Regions from separate parts of the Rhizobium sp. BK212 genome, predicted to be linked through region 1. Evidence: predicted binding sites of a transcription regulator. Region 1 holds the regulator's gene; the other holds the start of a gene.
The links. Region 1 encodes LexA, which represses DNA repair genes until DNA is damaged. Its sites were predicted from a motif close to TGTTCNNNNTGTGTTCNG; they were not measured.
Positions count from the first base shown of each region.

Region 2: a site for LexA is predicted at 5,220-5,237, ahead of uvrA (excinuclease ABC subunit UvrA). Genes of this name have one in related genera too.

Region 1 covers NZ_JACIFS010000003.1:654,023-661,961, forward strand. Annotated here, with positions in the region: gene pdhA (pyruvate dehydrogenase (acetyl-transferring) E1 component subunit alpha) at 1-114, opposite strand, end outside; gene FHT79_RS13135 (septum formation initiator family protein) at 260-580, opposite strand; gene eno (phosphopyruvate hydratase) at 717-1,991, opposite strand; gene kdsA (3-deoxy-8-phosphooctulonate synthase) at 2,214-3,059, opposite strand; gene FHT79_RS13150 (VOC family protein) at 3,056-3,952, opposite strand; gene lexA (transcriptional repressor LexA) at 4,150-4,869, shown strand; gene FHT79_RS13160 (ComEC/Rec2 family competence protein) at 4,850-7,279, opposite strand; gene gltA (citrate synthase) at 7,570-7,939, shown strand, end outside.
Region 2 covers NZ_JACIFS010000003.1:516,585-524,523, forward strand. Annotated here, with positions in the region: gene FHT79_RS32120 (hypothetical protein) at 1-111, shown strand, start outside; gene FHT79_RS12460 (hypothetical protein) at 254-409, shown strand; gene FHT79_RS32390 (hypothetical protein) at 446-580, shown strand; gene gyrA (DNA gyrase subunit A) at 766-3,588, opposite strand; gene FHT79_RS12470 (MarC family protein) at 3,826-4,473, shown strand; gene FHT79_RS12475 (single-stranded DNA-binding protein) at 4,558-5,076, opposite strand; gene uvrA (excinuclease ABC subunit UvrA) at 5,360-7,939, shown strand, end outside.

The DNA of each region.
Region 1 (7,939 bases):
CTTGAGCTCCTCATCGCGATCGAAGTCGGCTACCGGGCCTCCATTCGATGCTTTGGCTGCGGGTTTTGCTGCAGTTTTGCGGCTGGAAACGGTCGCGGTCTTTCGCGGCGCCATTCAACCCTCCCTATGGGTTTGTCGGTTCTTGGTGGCGCGTACCATAGGGAAGAAATATGACCACAGCAATGCCATAATTGCATGGCTCGTATTCGGCGCTAAATCATTGATAAAACGCCGGGAATTTAAATTAACCTGTTTCCGGTTAATTGGAATAATGGTTGAATATGACGATCTCGTCCGCGCGCGACACATTAAGCTGATAGCGCGCTTTTTCGTCCAGCATGTCCTTGTCGAGCGAGCCGTCACTGAGCAGCGCGACCTGATTTTCCAGATGTTCGCGCTTCGTCTTCAAGACTGCAAGCTCTTTTTCACGCGCGACACGCTGATGCTCGAACGCTTCCGTCGCGCGCAGGCCGTAATCGCCGTGAACGCAGTGATAACCGAAATAGGAAAGGAAGGCGACCGTCATGGCCGGAATGACGAAGCGGCCGAGCTTTCTCTTCTTATGATGCTTTGTCCACATACACGCATGCTCTTGAACGCATTACCAATTCGCTCAATCTACAGCGCAGAGATTAACCGTTCGTTGACTCTAAAAAAGAGCAACAAAAAACCCGCGCCGGAGAGGCGCGGGTCGAACCGTTGAAAATCAGATGCGATCAGCCGCGAATGATCGAGCGGCCGGCATACTGGGCTTGAGGACCGAGGCCTTCTTCGATACGGATCAGCTGGTTGTACTTGGCAAGACGGTCGGAACGCGACAGCGAGCCGGTTTTGATCTGACCGCAGTTGGTGGCGACCGCAAGATCGGCAATGGTCGAATCTTCCGTTTCGCCGGAGCGGTGAGACATGACGGCTGTATAGGCTGCCTTGTGCGCCGTGTTGACGGCGTCGAGGGTTTCGGTCAGCGAGCCGATCTGGTTGACCTTGACGAGGATCGAGTTGGCGACACCCATGCGGATGCCATCGCGAAGACGAGCAGAATTGGTGACGAAGAGATCGTCGCCGACGAGCTGGGTCTTCTTGCCGGTCAGGTCGGTCAGCGTCTTCCAGCCATCCCAGTCGTCTTCAGCCATGCCGTCCTCGATCGAGATGATCGGGTACTTGGCGGCGAGTTCGGCCAGATATTCGGCCATGGCGCCCGATTCGAGCGTGCGGCCTTCCCCTTCGAGAACGTATTTGCCGTCCTTGAAGAATTCCGTCGAGGCGCAATCGAGGCCGAGGTAGATGTCCTCGCCCGGCTTGTAGCCGGCTTTTTCGACCGACTTGACGATGAAGTCGAGGGCTTCGGAAGCGCTCTTCAGGCCCGGTGCGAAACCGCCTTCGTCGCCGACATTGGTGTTGTGGCCCTGTGCGGCAAGTTCCTTGCGGAGCGTATGGAAGACTTCCGAACCCATGCGCACGGCTTCGGCGATCGTATCGGCGCCGACCGGCAGGATCATGAATTCCTGGAAATCGATCGGGTTGTCGGCATGGGCGCCGCCGTTGATGATGTTCATCATCGGCACCGGCAGCAGGCTGGCGGAAGCGCCGCCGACATAACGGTAGAGCGGCAGGCCGGAAGCCTGGGCGGCAGCCTTGGCGACGGCGAGCGACACGCCGAGGATGGCGTTGGCGCCGAGGCGCGACTTGTTCGGCGTGCCGTCCAGCTCGATCATGATGTTGTCGATCTGGATCTGGTTTTCGGCGTCGATGCCGCCGATCGCATCGAAGATCTCGGTGTTGGCGGCATCGACCGCCTTCTGCACGCCCTTGCCGAGGTAGCGCTTGCCGCCGTCGCGCAGTTCGACCGCCTCATGCGCGCCCGTCGAGGCGCCCGAGGGAACAGCCGCGCGGCCCATGCTGCCGTCTTCGAGATAGACATCGACTTCGACGGTGGGATTGCCACGGCTATCGAGAATCTCGCGGGCGATGATATCGGTGATTGCAGTCATGGGTTCTTCCTGCTCAGTGGGTGATAAGTCGTTCGAAACCTGTCTTAATCGAAGGCGAGCAAATTACAATGCCGCAATTGCCAGCCTTCGAACCAGCGTTCCGATGTGGACGAAAGCGCGTCGCGATCTCTAACATTCGCATGGTCCGCGCTTTGCTCTTTGGTTTTGCGCGACATGCTTATAGCGCGATCATGTCAGACTGTTGAACGTCAAGCTGGGTAATCAGGCCTTGGCGACCGCATCGAAGGCAAGCAGCTTTTCGAGGAGCCGCGGCATGTCCTTGAGATAGACCATGTTCGGTCCGTCGGAAGGCGCATTGTCGGGGTCCTGATGGGTTTCGAGGAAGACGCCGGCAATGCCGGTCGCCACCGCTGCGCGCGCCAGCGTTTCAACGAATTCCCGCTGGCCGCCCGAGGAATCGCCCTGCCCGCCCGGCTGCGCCACGGAATGGGTGGCGTCGAAAACAACGGGAGCACCCATCGACGCCATGATCGGCAGCGAACGCATGTCGGAAACCAGCGTGTTGTAGCCAAACGAGGCGCCGCGCTCGCACAGCAGCACGTTCGGATTGCCGCTGGCGTTGAGCTTCTTCAGGACGTTTTTCATATCCCAGGGAGCGAGGAACTGGCCCTTCTTGACATTGACGACGCGGCCGGTCTTGGCGGCGGCGATGAGAAGATCGGTCTGGCGGCAAAGGAAGGCCGGGATCTGCAGGACATCGACGGTCTTTGCCACCTCGGCGCATTGTTCGGCGGTATGAACGTCGGTCAGGACGGGAAAGCCGAATTCCTTCTTGAGGTCGGCAAAGATCTCCATGCCCTTTTCAATGCCGATGCCGCGTTCGGCCGAAAGCGAGGTGCGGTTCGCCTTGTCGAAGGAGCTCTTGTATACGAGGCCGATGCCGAGCTTTCCGCAAAGCTCCTTCAGCGTGCCGGCCACCATGAAGGCGTGGTCGCGGCTCTCCATCTGGCAAGGGCCGGCAATCAGCGACAGGCGGCCGGTGTTGGAAAAGGTGACCTGGCCCTGGCCCTCGCCGATCTTGACTTGGGAATTCGTATCTGTGCTCATCGTGTTTCCTCGAAGGCGAAAAGCGTGCCCTGCCCGGGCGCGGGCTTCACCAGAATGCGATTGTTCTTGCGCGTATATGTCACCCCGTTAGCAGCCAAATGCGCTTCTGTCACGGCAAGATCGGCGACAGCGAAGAGAATCGCCCGGCCGCGCAGGCCGCGGTCGGCGGATGGGACAGCGACCTCGAAATAGGCCTCCAAACCCTCCGGCGTCATCAGGCTGATTTTCACATTCGACGCCGCGATCTTGACGCCGAAACCGGTTTTCTCGAATGCCGATTGCGCGCTGGCAAGACTGACGAAGGCGGCGAAGGCAGCCGCATCGGGCGCGCAAAGCACCACCTCGGCAATGCCGGTCACGCCATTGGCATGCGCCTCAAGCGCGCTGCGGTCGGCCGGCAGCGGATTGACGCGCTCGACGGTGAAGAGAAAGAGATCGGGCGCGCGCAGGTCGCCGGCAAAGGCCAGCTTGAAGCCGGCAATGCTCTCAGAACCATCCGGCATCGTCATCGGCCTGCTGAACGCCAGCATCTCGCCGGCGCTCGCTCCGTCGCCGACGAAATTCCGATGATCGATATCGGCATCCTCGCTGCCGAAGGCCACCGCCGAAAGCCCCTCCTCGCCGCAGCGGAATCGGAAGGCGCGGTTGCGGGCGGTGAAGACATTGCCTTGCCGCGCCGATGCTTCACTTTCCCCAACGCTCGCAATCCCGAGCGGCTCCAGATAGGTCTTATCGGCAAAAAAGACGCAGGCATTCTCCGTTCCGAAGGGATGACGCGCATCGGCGGCAACGGTAAAGCCCAGCTTGCCGAGCCTCTCGCGCGCCAGATCGATATTGACGACCGGCAGCACGACATGATCCAGCGGGCGCGGTTTGGCGGAATGCTCGTTCATGATATCCCCTCTCCTGACACGGCAGAGATGTGCGACGGTGCCGCGCAAGGCAAGACTTGTCGGCCAATCCGGCGAATGAAAATAAAAATCTCAACGAGTTGGCGCCAAGTTTTACGGAAATTTAGCTACTTGCGGAACACATATGGAACATATAGTGTCTGTTCTGGATTTGTTTCAATCACGAGGTCACAACGTCGATGCTCACGCGCAAACAACAGGAGCTTCTCCTCTTCATTCATGAGCGCATGAAGGAATCCGGCGTTCCGCCGTCTTTCGACGAAATGAAGGACGCCCTGGATCTCGCTTCAAAGTCCGGGATTCACCGGCTGATTACGGCCCTCGAGGAGCGTGGCTTCATTCGCCGCCTACCGAACCGTGCCCGCGCACTCGAGGTCATCAAGCTTCCGGAGGCCTATAGCCCCAGCATCCAGCCCCGGCGCGGCTTTTCGCCGAGCGTCATTGAGGGCAGCCTGGGCAAGCCCCAGCCGGTCGCCACTCCCGCTCCTGCAAAACCCGTCGCCGACAATGGCAACTCCGTCTCCGTGCCGGTCATGGGCCGCATCGCCGCCGGCGTTCCGATCTCGGCAATCCAGAACAACACCCACGACATCGTCGTTCCGGCCGATATGCTCGGCTCCGGTGAACACTACGCGCTGGAGGTCAAGGGTGATTCGATGATCGACGCCGGCATTTTCGACGGCGACACCGTGATCATTCGCAATGGCAGCACCGCAAGCCCTGGCGATATCGTCGTTGCTCTCGTCGACGACGAAGAAGCGACACTCAAACGCTTCCGCCGCAAGGGCGCCTCGATCGCGCTGGAAGCGGCCAACCCGGCTTACGAGACCCGGATCTTCGGGCCGGACCGCGTCAAGGTGCAGGGCAAACTCGTCGGCCTTATTCGCCGCTATCACTGACACCCTGGCCGGTTTCGACAAAGCTGTTGCTGTGCCAGTCATAGGCGCGATGGCGGATCCATGGCCGAGACAGATCATCGAGTGCGGTTGTGACCTCCATGCCGGCCTCGGCGAAGCGCAATTCGACGGAACCGGTCCGGCGCAACGTCTCGCCGGTGAAGAGCGTCGCGCCTGAGCGGCAGCTGTTGAAACGCAGGCGGACCGACGTTACCACGATATCGGCCGCATCGCAGGCCGGAGCGAGATAGGCGGCATTGTCGATGACGGCGACCACATGACCGTTGCCAAGCCTTGATATGCACCAGGCCTTCTTGACGCAGGAAAAGCGGTTTGCGTCACCGTCAGCTGCGGCCGCCCGCATCGCCGCCCTCGCTTCGTTCTGCTGATCGCGCGAAAGCCTGACGCGACGGTCCTCTCCTGCTGGCGGGACAGCAGGACCATCCAGCATCTTCGGCGGGTCATGCGCCGGCAGGACCAGCGCGCGCTGCCATTGGTCGAAGATGAAATCCGGCGGGTTTTCACGGTTGGAGGCCATTGCCGCCGCCTCGACGACCGCGACGAGACTGCCATCTTCCGAAATCACCAGATCCGGCGGCCGGGGAACCGGCAGAAGCAGCAGGATGAGCGTTGCGACTGATATGATCGACGTGCCCATATGGCGGAGCCGGGTGCGGAGCAGCGTCAGCAGCAGGAAGCCCGCCACGGCGACTGCGAAATACCAGGCGGGCAAGCGGCCGATGCCGATGTCGCCACCCCAGCCGGACACGGTCTTGGCGACGGCAATCACCAGATCGAGGCCGAATCCGACAACCTTCCAAGGCAAAACGTCCAAACCGAAAGGCATGAGCAGCATCGCCAGCAACCCGGCCGGCATGATGATGAAGGAGATGATCGGCATCGTCGCGAGGTTTGCCGGCAGGCCGTAGGCGGTCAGGCGATGAAAATGCTCGATCGAAAACAGTGCGGTGGAGAAACCGCCGATCAGCGAGGTCAGGAAGACACCGCCGAAGAAACCCGCAACCGCGACAAAAGGCCTGACGATCGGCAGCTTCAGGAAGGCACTCTCGCGGACGCGCCGATCCTTCCACAGCTGATAGCCCGACACGAGCGCCAAGGTTGCGGCAAAGGACATCTGGAAGCTCGGCCCCAGGACTTCGGAGGGCGAAATGACGAGGATGACGAGCGCGGAGAGAGCGACATTGCGCAGGCTGATCGACGGCCGGTCAAAGAAGACGGCAATCAGCATGATGGCCATCATGATGAAGGCGCGTTCGGCCGAGACCGCGAAGCCGGAGATCAGGAAATAGGCCGTGACGGCGATGAGCGCGCCGGCGGCGGCGATCTTCTTCGTCGGATAGGCCTGGGCGACGCCGGGAAAGAGGCTGAGCAGCATCCGGAAGCCGACGAAGAAGATGCCGGCCGACAGCGCCATGTTGAGGCCTGAGATGGCGATGATATGCGCCAGACCGGACTGGCGCAGCGCCTCCGTGGTCGCATTCGAGATGGCGCGCCGTTCGTCCGTCACCAGAGCAGCGGCAAAAGCGCCGGTGTCGCCGGGCAGAATCGATCGGATGCGGTCGCCGATGCCGCTGCGCAGCCGGTAAAGCCATTCGAGCAGAGCTTCCGCCGTCGATCTGGCAGCCTGCGGGCCCGCCTGCAAATCGACTTTCGTCGGCGCGCCGTAGAAGAAACCATTGGCGCCGATGCCATCGAAATAGGTCCCGAAGGAGAAGTCGTTGAGCTCTGGAAGTGCTGGGCCTGACGGCGGCGTCAGCCGAGCCCTGCCGGTGATGATGTCACCGATCTCGAAAGGCGCGTCGGCGCCGCGGGCGATCGCGGTTATCCGTTCCGGCGGCCGCTTCACCTGCGGCGCCTCGGTGCCGGTGACTGCCAGAATGTAGCGCCACCGGCCGCGACCATCGCCTTCGCGCCGTTCGACACGGCCGGTCACCGTCGTCGTCACGGCGGAGTCGAGGATCACGGTCGAAGCCCGCCAGCTTTCGAACTCCGCCGAGACCACGCCACCGGCCACAAGTGCAAGCGCCAGCAGGACGGCTCGCAATGCCGCCCGCATACGGCTGGCGATCAGAACCGCGGTCGTCAGCACCAACAGGCAGAGTAGCGGTGCAATGACCGGAAAATCCGATGCTCCAAGAAACCAGAAGGCTGATCCGGCGCCGAGGAAGACCGGCGAGAACAGCAGCAGGCGGCCATGATCCGCCTCCTCGCCCAGCATGCGCCTGCCGGCACGCAGCGATTGCGAGGCTAAAGCCGGCAGGCGATGGCGCAACGGTGTCGCCGACTGCGTCCTTGCCGGCCGCGACACCACGGCAGGGGGGAAAAAACCGGAGGTATCGGCAAGGCCGGCGCCTGCTTCCGGCCGCAATTCGACTGTCGTCAATTCCTGCATGCGCCGCCCAAGCTCAACCGCCAAGGCAGCCAGAATGCAACCTCCCATCAAATCCGGCAAGAATAATCGATTGAAATATGAGGGAAAATCGCGAGTGCCAAAAGACCAGTCGAATCATCAGCTTCCGATATGCACGCGGCTCATCGCTGCAGTGCCTAAAAGGTGATACCGCAACGCACAAAATGCCGTCACGGTAACTTGGCATTAGCTTCGCGATCATATAGCTATCGGTGAGGACGCTTAACCCCTATGGCGCTTTTAAGGCGCCACCGCCATTTCGGAGGATCAGCATGACGGATCAAAGCGCTACAATAAAAATCGGTGACAAATCTGTCGACCTTGCCGTCAAGAGCGGCACGATCGGCCCGAGCGTCATCGACATCGGTGCCCTCTACAAGAACACGGCTTCCTTCACGTACGATCCGGGTTTTACCTCGACCGCATCCTGTGAATCGAAAATCACCTACATCGACGGCGACGAAGGTGTCCTGCTGCATCGCGGCTATCCGATCGAGCAACTCGCCGAGCATGGCGACTTCCTGGAAGTCTGCTACCTGCTTCTCTACGGCGAACTGCCGACCACCGCGCAGAAGAAGGATTTCGATTATCGCGTCACGCACCACACCATGGTGCATGAGCAGATGAGCCGCTTCTTCACCG
Region 2 (7,939 bases), 140 kb from region 1:
GGCTATTTCGCCGATCGATATGAGGTGAGCTGGGTGCGGCCGGAGCTTGCCGAACATGCGGCGATCGTGCGCGCCCAGGGCCGGCTGCGCGAAAACGGGCTTCGAATCTGAACGCCAGATGAACGAGACATTCAAGGAGGCTTCAGATCGCCATTGGTAAACACCCCCTCAACATCCGCGGAACCATTTTCAAACGGATGCGTTCATTCAACCGACCCCATAGATGCGATCAGCGCGGCAGGAAGGACTAAAGATGCCCGGTAAGATTACGATGATTAACCTGCTCTGGATGGTAATGGTCACGGGCATGCTGACCGCAACCGTCGCTCTCTATGATCAGAAGGTCGATACGTCCAAGGTTTATGGTCCCTATGCTTCGGCCCGGACGGCCGTGCTAGGCCAGTACTGAGGGGCGAGAACGCAACTCCCCAGGAAAGGAATGCCTATGTTCACGATCTTGACAGTGCTCACCGCCCTCATCAGCGTGATGTTCATCGTGTCCGTGGCCTCGACGATCTCAGCGCTTCGGCGTGAAGGCGAAGAGGTGAAAGCTCTGAACGAAAAACATAGAGCATTCTGACATTCCTTTCTGACCACCCACTTCCCACCCTCGAGCGGCACCCTTCCGTCGCCAGGGCCATTCAAAGCCGGATGCACCCAGCATCCGGCTTTTTCTTTCGGTATGATCTGAACCATCCCCGAACTTGAAAAAGAAATGGGCGCTTGAAAAGAAAAGGGCGGCTCGAAGCCGCCCCCTTCATGTGATCATTCCGCGGCAGGCCCGGCCGGATCGCCATCGGCAACCGGGCCTTGATCGGTGGCGCTTTCATCGGTCGCAGGGGCGCCTTCGGCGACCTCGACAGCCTCCTCCGTCTCGTCTTCCTCCGGCTCGCTGATGCGCTCGACCGAAACAACCTTCTCGTCCTTGGCGGTGGAGAAGATGGTGACGCCCTTGGTGGCGCGGCTGGCGATGCGGATGCCGCCGACCGGCACGCGGATCAGTTGGCCACGATCGGAGACCAGCATGATCTGGTCGCCGTCATCAACAGGGAAGGCCGCGACCTGTTCGCCGATCTCGCCGGTTTTCGACGTATCGGTGGCGCGGATGCCCTTGCCGCCGCGGCCGGAGATGCGGAAATCATAGGAGGACGAACGCTTGCCGAAGCCTTTTTCCGAGACCGTCAACACGAACTGCTCGCGTGCCTTCAGCTCTTCATAACGCTCGTCGGAAAGCTGCCCCTCTTCGGTGACTTCTTCGCCAACCAGCGCAATATCCTCTTCATCCACGCCCGTCGCCCGACGCTCGGTGGCGGAACGCTTGAGATAGGCAGCACGCTCCCACGGCTCGGCATCGACATGACCGACGATCGTCATCGAGATGATGCGGTCGCCATCGCCGAGATTGATGCCGCGCACACCTATCGAGTTGCGGCCGGCAAAGACGCGGACGTCGTCGACGGAGAAGCGGATGCACTGACCGAGCGCCGTCGTCAGCAGCACGTCATCCTGATCCGTGCAGGTCTCGACGGAGAGGATTTCGTCGCCCTCCTCCTCGAGCTTCATGGCGATCTTGCCGTTGCGGTTGACCTGGACGAAGTCCGACAGCTTGTTGCGGCGAACCGTGCCGCGCGTCGTCGAGAACATGACGTCGAGATTGTCCCAGCTCGTCTCGTCCTCGGGCAGGGGCAGGATGGTGGTGATGCGCTCGCCGGGTGCGAGCGGCAGCATGTTGATGAGGGCCTTGCCGCGCGAGGTCGGCGTGCCGATCGGCAGGCGCCAGACCTTTTCCTTGTAGACGATGCCCCGCGAAGAGAAGAACAGGACCGGCGTATGGGTATTGACTACGAATAGCCGGCTAACGAAATCCTCGTCGCGGGTGGTCATGCCGGAGCGGCCCTTGCCGCCGCGGCGCTGGGCGCGGTAGGTGGTCAGCGGCACGCGCTTGATGTAACCGAGATGCGAGACGGTGACGACCATGTCTTCGCGGGCGATCAGATCCTCGTCGTCCATTTCGAGGCCGCCATCGACGATCTCGGTGCGGCGCGGCGTGCCGAACTCGTCGCGGACGGCGGTGAGTTCATCCTTGACGATGGTCTGGATGCGGACGCGCGAAGAAAGAATATCGAGGTAATCCTTGATTTCGTCGCCAATCTTGTTGAGTTCGTCGCCGATTTCGTCGCGGCCGAGGGCCGTCAGGCGGGCAAGGCGCAGCTCGAGGATGGCGCGGGCCTGTTCCTCGGAGAGATTGTAGGTCAGGTCGTCATTAATGCGATGGCGCGGATCGTCGATCAGACGGATCAGGCTTTCGACATCTGCCGCCGGCCAGCGGCGGGTCATCAGCTCTTCGCGGGCCGACTGCGGATCGGGCGCCTGGCGGATAACGCGGATGACCTCGTCGATATTGGCGACGGCAATGGCGAGACCGACCAACACATGGGCGCGGTCACGCGCCTTGCGCAGCAGGAATTTCGTTCTCCGGCTAACGACTTCTTCGCGGAAGGAGACGAAGGCGCGCAGCATGTCGAGCAGGGTCAGCTGCTCGGGTTTGCCGCCGTTCAGCGCCACCATGTTGCAGCCGAAGGACGTCTGCAGCGGCGTGTAGCGATAGAGCTGATTGAGGATGACCTCGGCATTGGCGTCGCGCTTCAGCTCGACGACGACGCGATAACCCTGGCGGTCGGATTCGTCGCGCAGATCGGAGATGCCTTCGATGCGCTTGTCGCGCACCAGCTCGGCCATCTTCTCGATCATCGTCGCCTTGTTCACCTGATAGGGAATCTCGGTGATGATGATCTGCTCGCGGTCGCCGCGCATCGGCTCGATGGCGGCGACGCCGCGCATGATGACGGAGCCGCGGCCGGTCTCGTAAGCCGAGCGGATGCCGGCACGGCCGAGGATCTTCGCACCCGTCGGGAAGTCGGGGCCGGGAATGATCTGCATCAGTTCCGGCAGCTCGATTGCCGGGTCGTCGATCAGCGCGATGCAGCCGTCGATGACTTCAGAGAGATTGTGCGGCGGGATGTTGGTCGCCATGCCGACGGCGATGCCACCGGCGCCGTTAACGAGCAGGTTCGGAAACTTGGCGGGCACCACGACCGGCTCGGAGAGCGTGCCGTCGTAGTTGTCGCGGAAGTCGACGGTTTCCTTGTCGAGATCGTCAAGCAGCGAATGGGCAGCCTTTTCGAGGCGGCATTCGGTGTAACGTTCAGCCGCCGGCGGATCGCCATCGACCGAGCCGAAATTGCCCTGCCCGTCGATCAGCGGCAGACGCAGCGACCAGGGCTGCGCCATGCGGGCGAGCGCATCATAGATCGCAGTATTGCCGTGCGGATGGTATTTACCCATCACGTCACCGGTGACGCGGGCGCATTTGACGTATTTCTTGTTCCAGTCGATGCCGAGCTCGGACATGCCGTAGAGGATGCGCCGGTGCACGGGCTTCAGGCCGTCGCGCACGTCGGGCAGCGCGCGGCTGACGATGACGCTCATGGCGTAATCGAGATACGACCGCTGCATTTCCTCCATGATGGAGATGGGCTCGATGCCTGGCGGGAGCTTCCCGCCGCCGGGGGGTGTTTGCTCAGTCAAAACAGATCACGATCTCTTCTAGAATCACTTGAAGATTTATAGCGGAAAGCCTGTTCCCACGCCAATTTTCACAGCGCGTTTTGAACAGGCTTTTGCGGCTTAAAGAGGGTAAAACATATAAGTTGCGCGGCCGGACCGGACAAATCCGCCCCCGGCCGCCGCGGGAAATTTGCCAAATCGGAATCCCCGCTTCACAATCACAAAAACCAAGTGACTATATGGGGTTCCGGAGAGACGATGGCAAGCGCCGACCAATTGATCAACGCCTTCACGACGCTGCTCGTCACCATCGATCCGCCCGGTCTCGCACCGATCTTTCTGGGCCTGACGACAGGCATGAGCCGCAGTGAGCGTACACAGGTGGCGTTGCGTGGCTCGACCATCGCCTTCATCATTCTCGCGGTCTTCGCGCTGTTTGGCGCCGGCGTGCTCAGCGTGCTGGGGATTTCGATCGGCGCCTTCCGCATCGCCGGCGGACTGCTGCTCTTCTGGATCGCCTTCGAGATGGTGTTCGAGAAGCGCCAGGACCGCAAGGAAAAGGCCACCGAGGTGGCAATCACCAAGGATCATATCGAAAATATCGCCGTCTTTCCCCTCGCCTTGCCGCTGATTGCCGGCCCCGGCGCGATCTCGGCGACGATCCTGCTTGCTGGAACGCTCGCCACCTCCGTCGGAAAAGCGCAACTGATCGGCGTTCTTGCCGGCAATCTGCTGCTGACCTTCCTCATGCTGCTCGTCGCCGAACGGCTGGACCGTTTCCTCGGCGTCACCGGCCGGGCGATCCTGACACGGCTTCTCGGCGTCATCCTCGCCGCCCTAGCCGCCCAATTCGTCGTCGATGGCGCCAAATCGGCGCTCAATCTGATCAGCGCGACGCCGCACTGAGGGCGGGAGATCAAAGAAAAAGAGCATGACGCCGTCAAAGGCATCATGCTCTCAGGTCTTTCACCAGCCCAGGAAGGCTCGCGATCAGAACGGGATGTCGTCGTCGAGATCCCGCGAGAAATTGCCGCCGCCAGCGCCGCCACGGCTCGGGGATGAAGAGGGAGCCGGCGCGCCGTAGTCGTCGCCATAATCGTTGCCGCCGCTGCTGCCGCGGCCGCCGCCGAAACCGGAGCTGGCACCGCCGCCTTCACCGCGGCCATCGAGCATCGTCAGCGTCGAATTGAAGCCCTGCAGCACCACTTCGGTGCTGTAGCGGTCCTGGCCCTGCTGGTCCTGCCACTTGCGGGTCTGCAGCTGGCCTTCGATATAGAGCTTGGCGCCCTTCTTCACATATTGCTCGACAACCTTGCAGAGGCCTTCGTTGAAGACGACGACAGTGTGCCATTCGGTCTTTTCACGGCGCTCGCCGGAATTGCGGTCGCGCCAGGTTTCCGAGGTCGCGATACGAAGATTGGCGATCGGCCGGCCATCCTGAGTGCGGCGGATTTCGGGGTCTGCACCCACGTTTCCAACCAGAATTACCTTATTCACGCTACCAGCCATACTTCTCACCCTGCCTGCCGCCCTGCCCGGCGGCGTTTAATCGATCGGCGCACCTTAAACCATCACGGACCGCCGATGCGCATGGGCGGCATTTAATCCACATGTTTATCCATCAGAAAGCCGCATGCATTCATCAGGAATTTTGTTCTTTATTTGTTCTAGTTTATCCGTATGATCCTGTCAACAGAATCGAAAACCTTGACCCTTCCCGGATATTCAGCCTCGACTCGCCCGCCGGCATCACTAAATAAGGGCTGTTATCCAGAAAACCAAAGCAGAGACGATGAGCGAACTGAAGACGATCTCCATCCGCGGCGCGCGCGAGCATAATCTCAAGAGCATCGATCTCGATCTGCCGCGTAACAAGCTGATCGTCATGACCGGGCTTTCGGGATCCGGCAAATCCTCGCTCGCCTTCGACACGATCTACGCCGAAGGCCAGCGGCGTTATGTCGAGAGCCTGTCGGCCTATGCCCGGCAGTTCCTCGAAATGATGCAGAAGCCCGACGTCGACCAGATCGACGGGCTGTCGCCGGCGATCTCGATCGAGCAGAAGACCACCTCGCGCAATCCGCGCTCGACGGTCGGCACCGTCACCGAGATCTACGACTATATGCGCCTGCTCTTTGCCCGCGTCGGCGTTCCCTATTCGCCGGCGACCGGTCTGCCGATCGAGAGCCAGACCGTCAGCCAGATGGTCGACCGCATCCTCGATTTCGGCGAGGGCACCCGTCTTTATATTCTTGCGCCGCTCGTGCGCGGACGCAAGGGCGAATACAAGAAGGAACTGGCGGAGCTGATGAAGAAGGGCTTCCAGCGCGTCAAGGTCGACGGCCAGTTCTACGAGATCGCCGAGGCGCCGGTGCTCGACAAGAAATACAAGCATGACATCGACGTGGTGGTCGACCGCATCGTCGTGCGCTCGGATGTCTCGGCGCGTCTGGCGGACAGCCTGGAGACCTGCCTGAAGCTTGCCGACGGGCTGGCGATCGCCGAATTCGCCGACAAGCCGCTGCCGCCGGAAGAGACGTCGGCCGGCGGCTCGGCCAACAAGTCGCTGAACGAGACGCATGAACGCGTGCTGTTTTCGGAGAAATTCGCCTGCCCGGTCTCGGGCTTCACCATTCCCGAGATCGAGCCGCGGCTGTTTTCCTTCAACAATCCCTTCGGCGCCTGCCCGACCTGCGACGGCCTCGGCGCCCAGCAGAAGATCGATCCGGACCTGATCGTGCCCGAGCCCGAACGGACGCTGCGCGACGGGGCGATCGCGCCCTGGGCCAAGTCGACCTCGCCCTATTACAACCAGACGCTGGAAGCGCTCGGCAAACATTACGGCTTCAAGCTCGGCACCCGCTGGAACGAGCTTTCCGACGAGGCCAAGGACGTCATCCTCAACGGCACCAACGACAAGATCGAATTCCATTATGCCGATGGCGCCCGCTCCTACACGACGCAGAAGAATTTCGAGGGCATCATCACCAATCTCGAGCGCCGCTGGAAGGAAACCGATTCCGCCTGGGCGCGCGAGGATATCGAGCGCTTCATGTCGGCCGCCCCCTGCCCTTCCTGCAACGGATTCCGCCTGAAGCCTGAGGCCTTGGCGGTGAAGATCGACACGCTGCATATCGGCGAAGTGACCGGGATGTCGATCCGCGTCGCCCGCGACTGGTTCGAGGCGCTGCCGGCAAGCTTCAATGCCAAGCAGAACGAGATCGCCGTGCGCATCCTCAAGGAAATCCGCGACCGCCTGCGCTTCCTCAACGATGTCGGCCTGGAATATCTCAGCCTGTCGCGCAATTCCGGCACGCTGTCGGGCGGCGAGAGCCAGCGCATCCGGCTTGCCTCGCAGATCGGCTCAGGGCTGACTGGCGTCCTCTACGTGCTCGACGAACCGTCGATCGGCCTGCATCAGCGCGACAATGCCCGGCTGCTCGACACGCTGAAGCACCTGCGCGACATCGGCAACACCGTCATCGTCGTCGAACATGACGAGGATGCGATCCTGACGGCCGACGACGTGGTCGACATCGGCCCGGCTGCCGGCATTCACGGCGGCCAGGTCATCGCCCATGGCACACCGCAGGACATCATGGACAGTCCGAACTCGCTGACCGGCAAATATCTCTCGGGCGAACTCGGCGTTCCCGTTCCCGATGAACGCCGCAAGCCGAAAAAGGGCCGCGAGATCAAGGTGGTCGGCGCGCGCGGCAACAATCTGAAGAACGTCACGGCATCGATCCCGCTCGGGGTGTTCACGGCGGTGACCGGTGTTTCCGGCGGCGGCAAGTCCACCTTCCTGATCGAAACGCTCTATAAGTCGGCAGCGCGCCGCGTCATGGGCGCACGCGAAAACCCGGCCGATCACGACCGCATCGACGGTTTCGAGCATATCGACAAGGTGATCGACATCGACCAGTCGCCGATCGGCCGCACGCCGCGCTCGAACCCGGCGACCTATACCGGCGCCTTCACGCCGATCCGCGACTGGTTCGCCGGCCTGCCGGAGGCAAAGGCCCGCGGCTACCAGCCGGGCCGCTTCTCCTTCAACGTCAAGGGTGGACGTTGCGAGGCCTGCCAGGGCGACGGCGTCATCAAGATCGAGATGCACTTCCTGCCCGATGTCTACGTCACCTGCGATGTCTGCCATGGCAAGCGTTACAACAGAGAGACGCTCGACGTCACCTTCAAGCACAAGTCGATCGCCGACGTGCTCGACATGACGGTGGAGGAAGGCGTCGATTTCTTCGCGGCGGTGCCCGCCGTGCGCGACAAGCTGCAATCGCTGAAGGATGTCGGCCTCGGTTACATCAAGGTCGGCCAGCAGGCCAATACGCTCTCGGGCGGCGAAGCGCAGCGCGTCAAG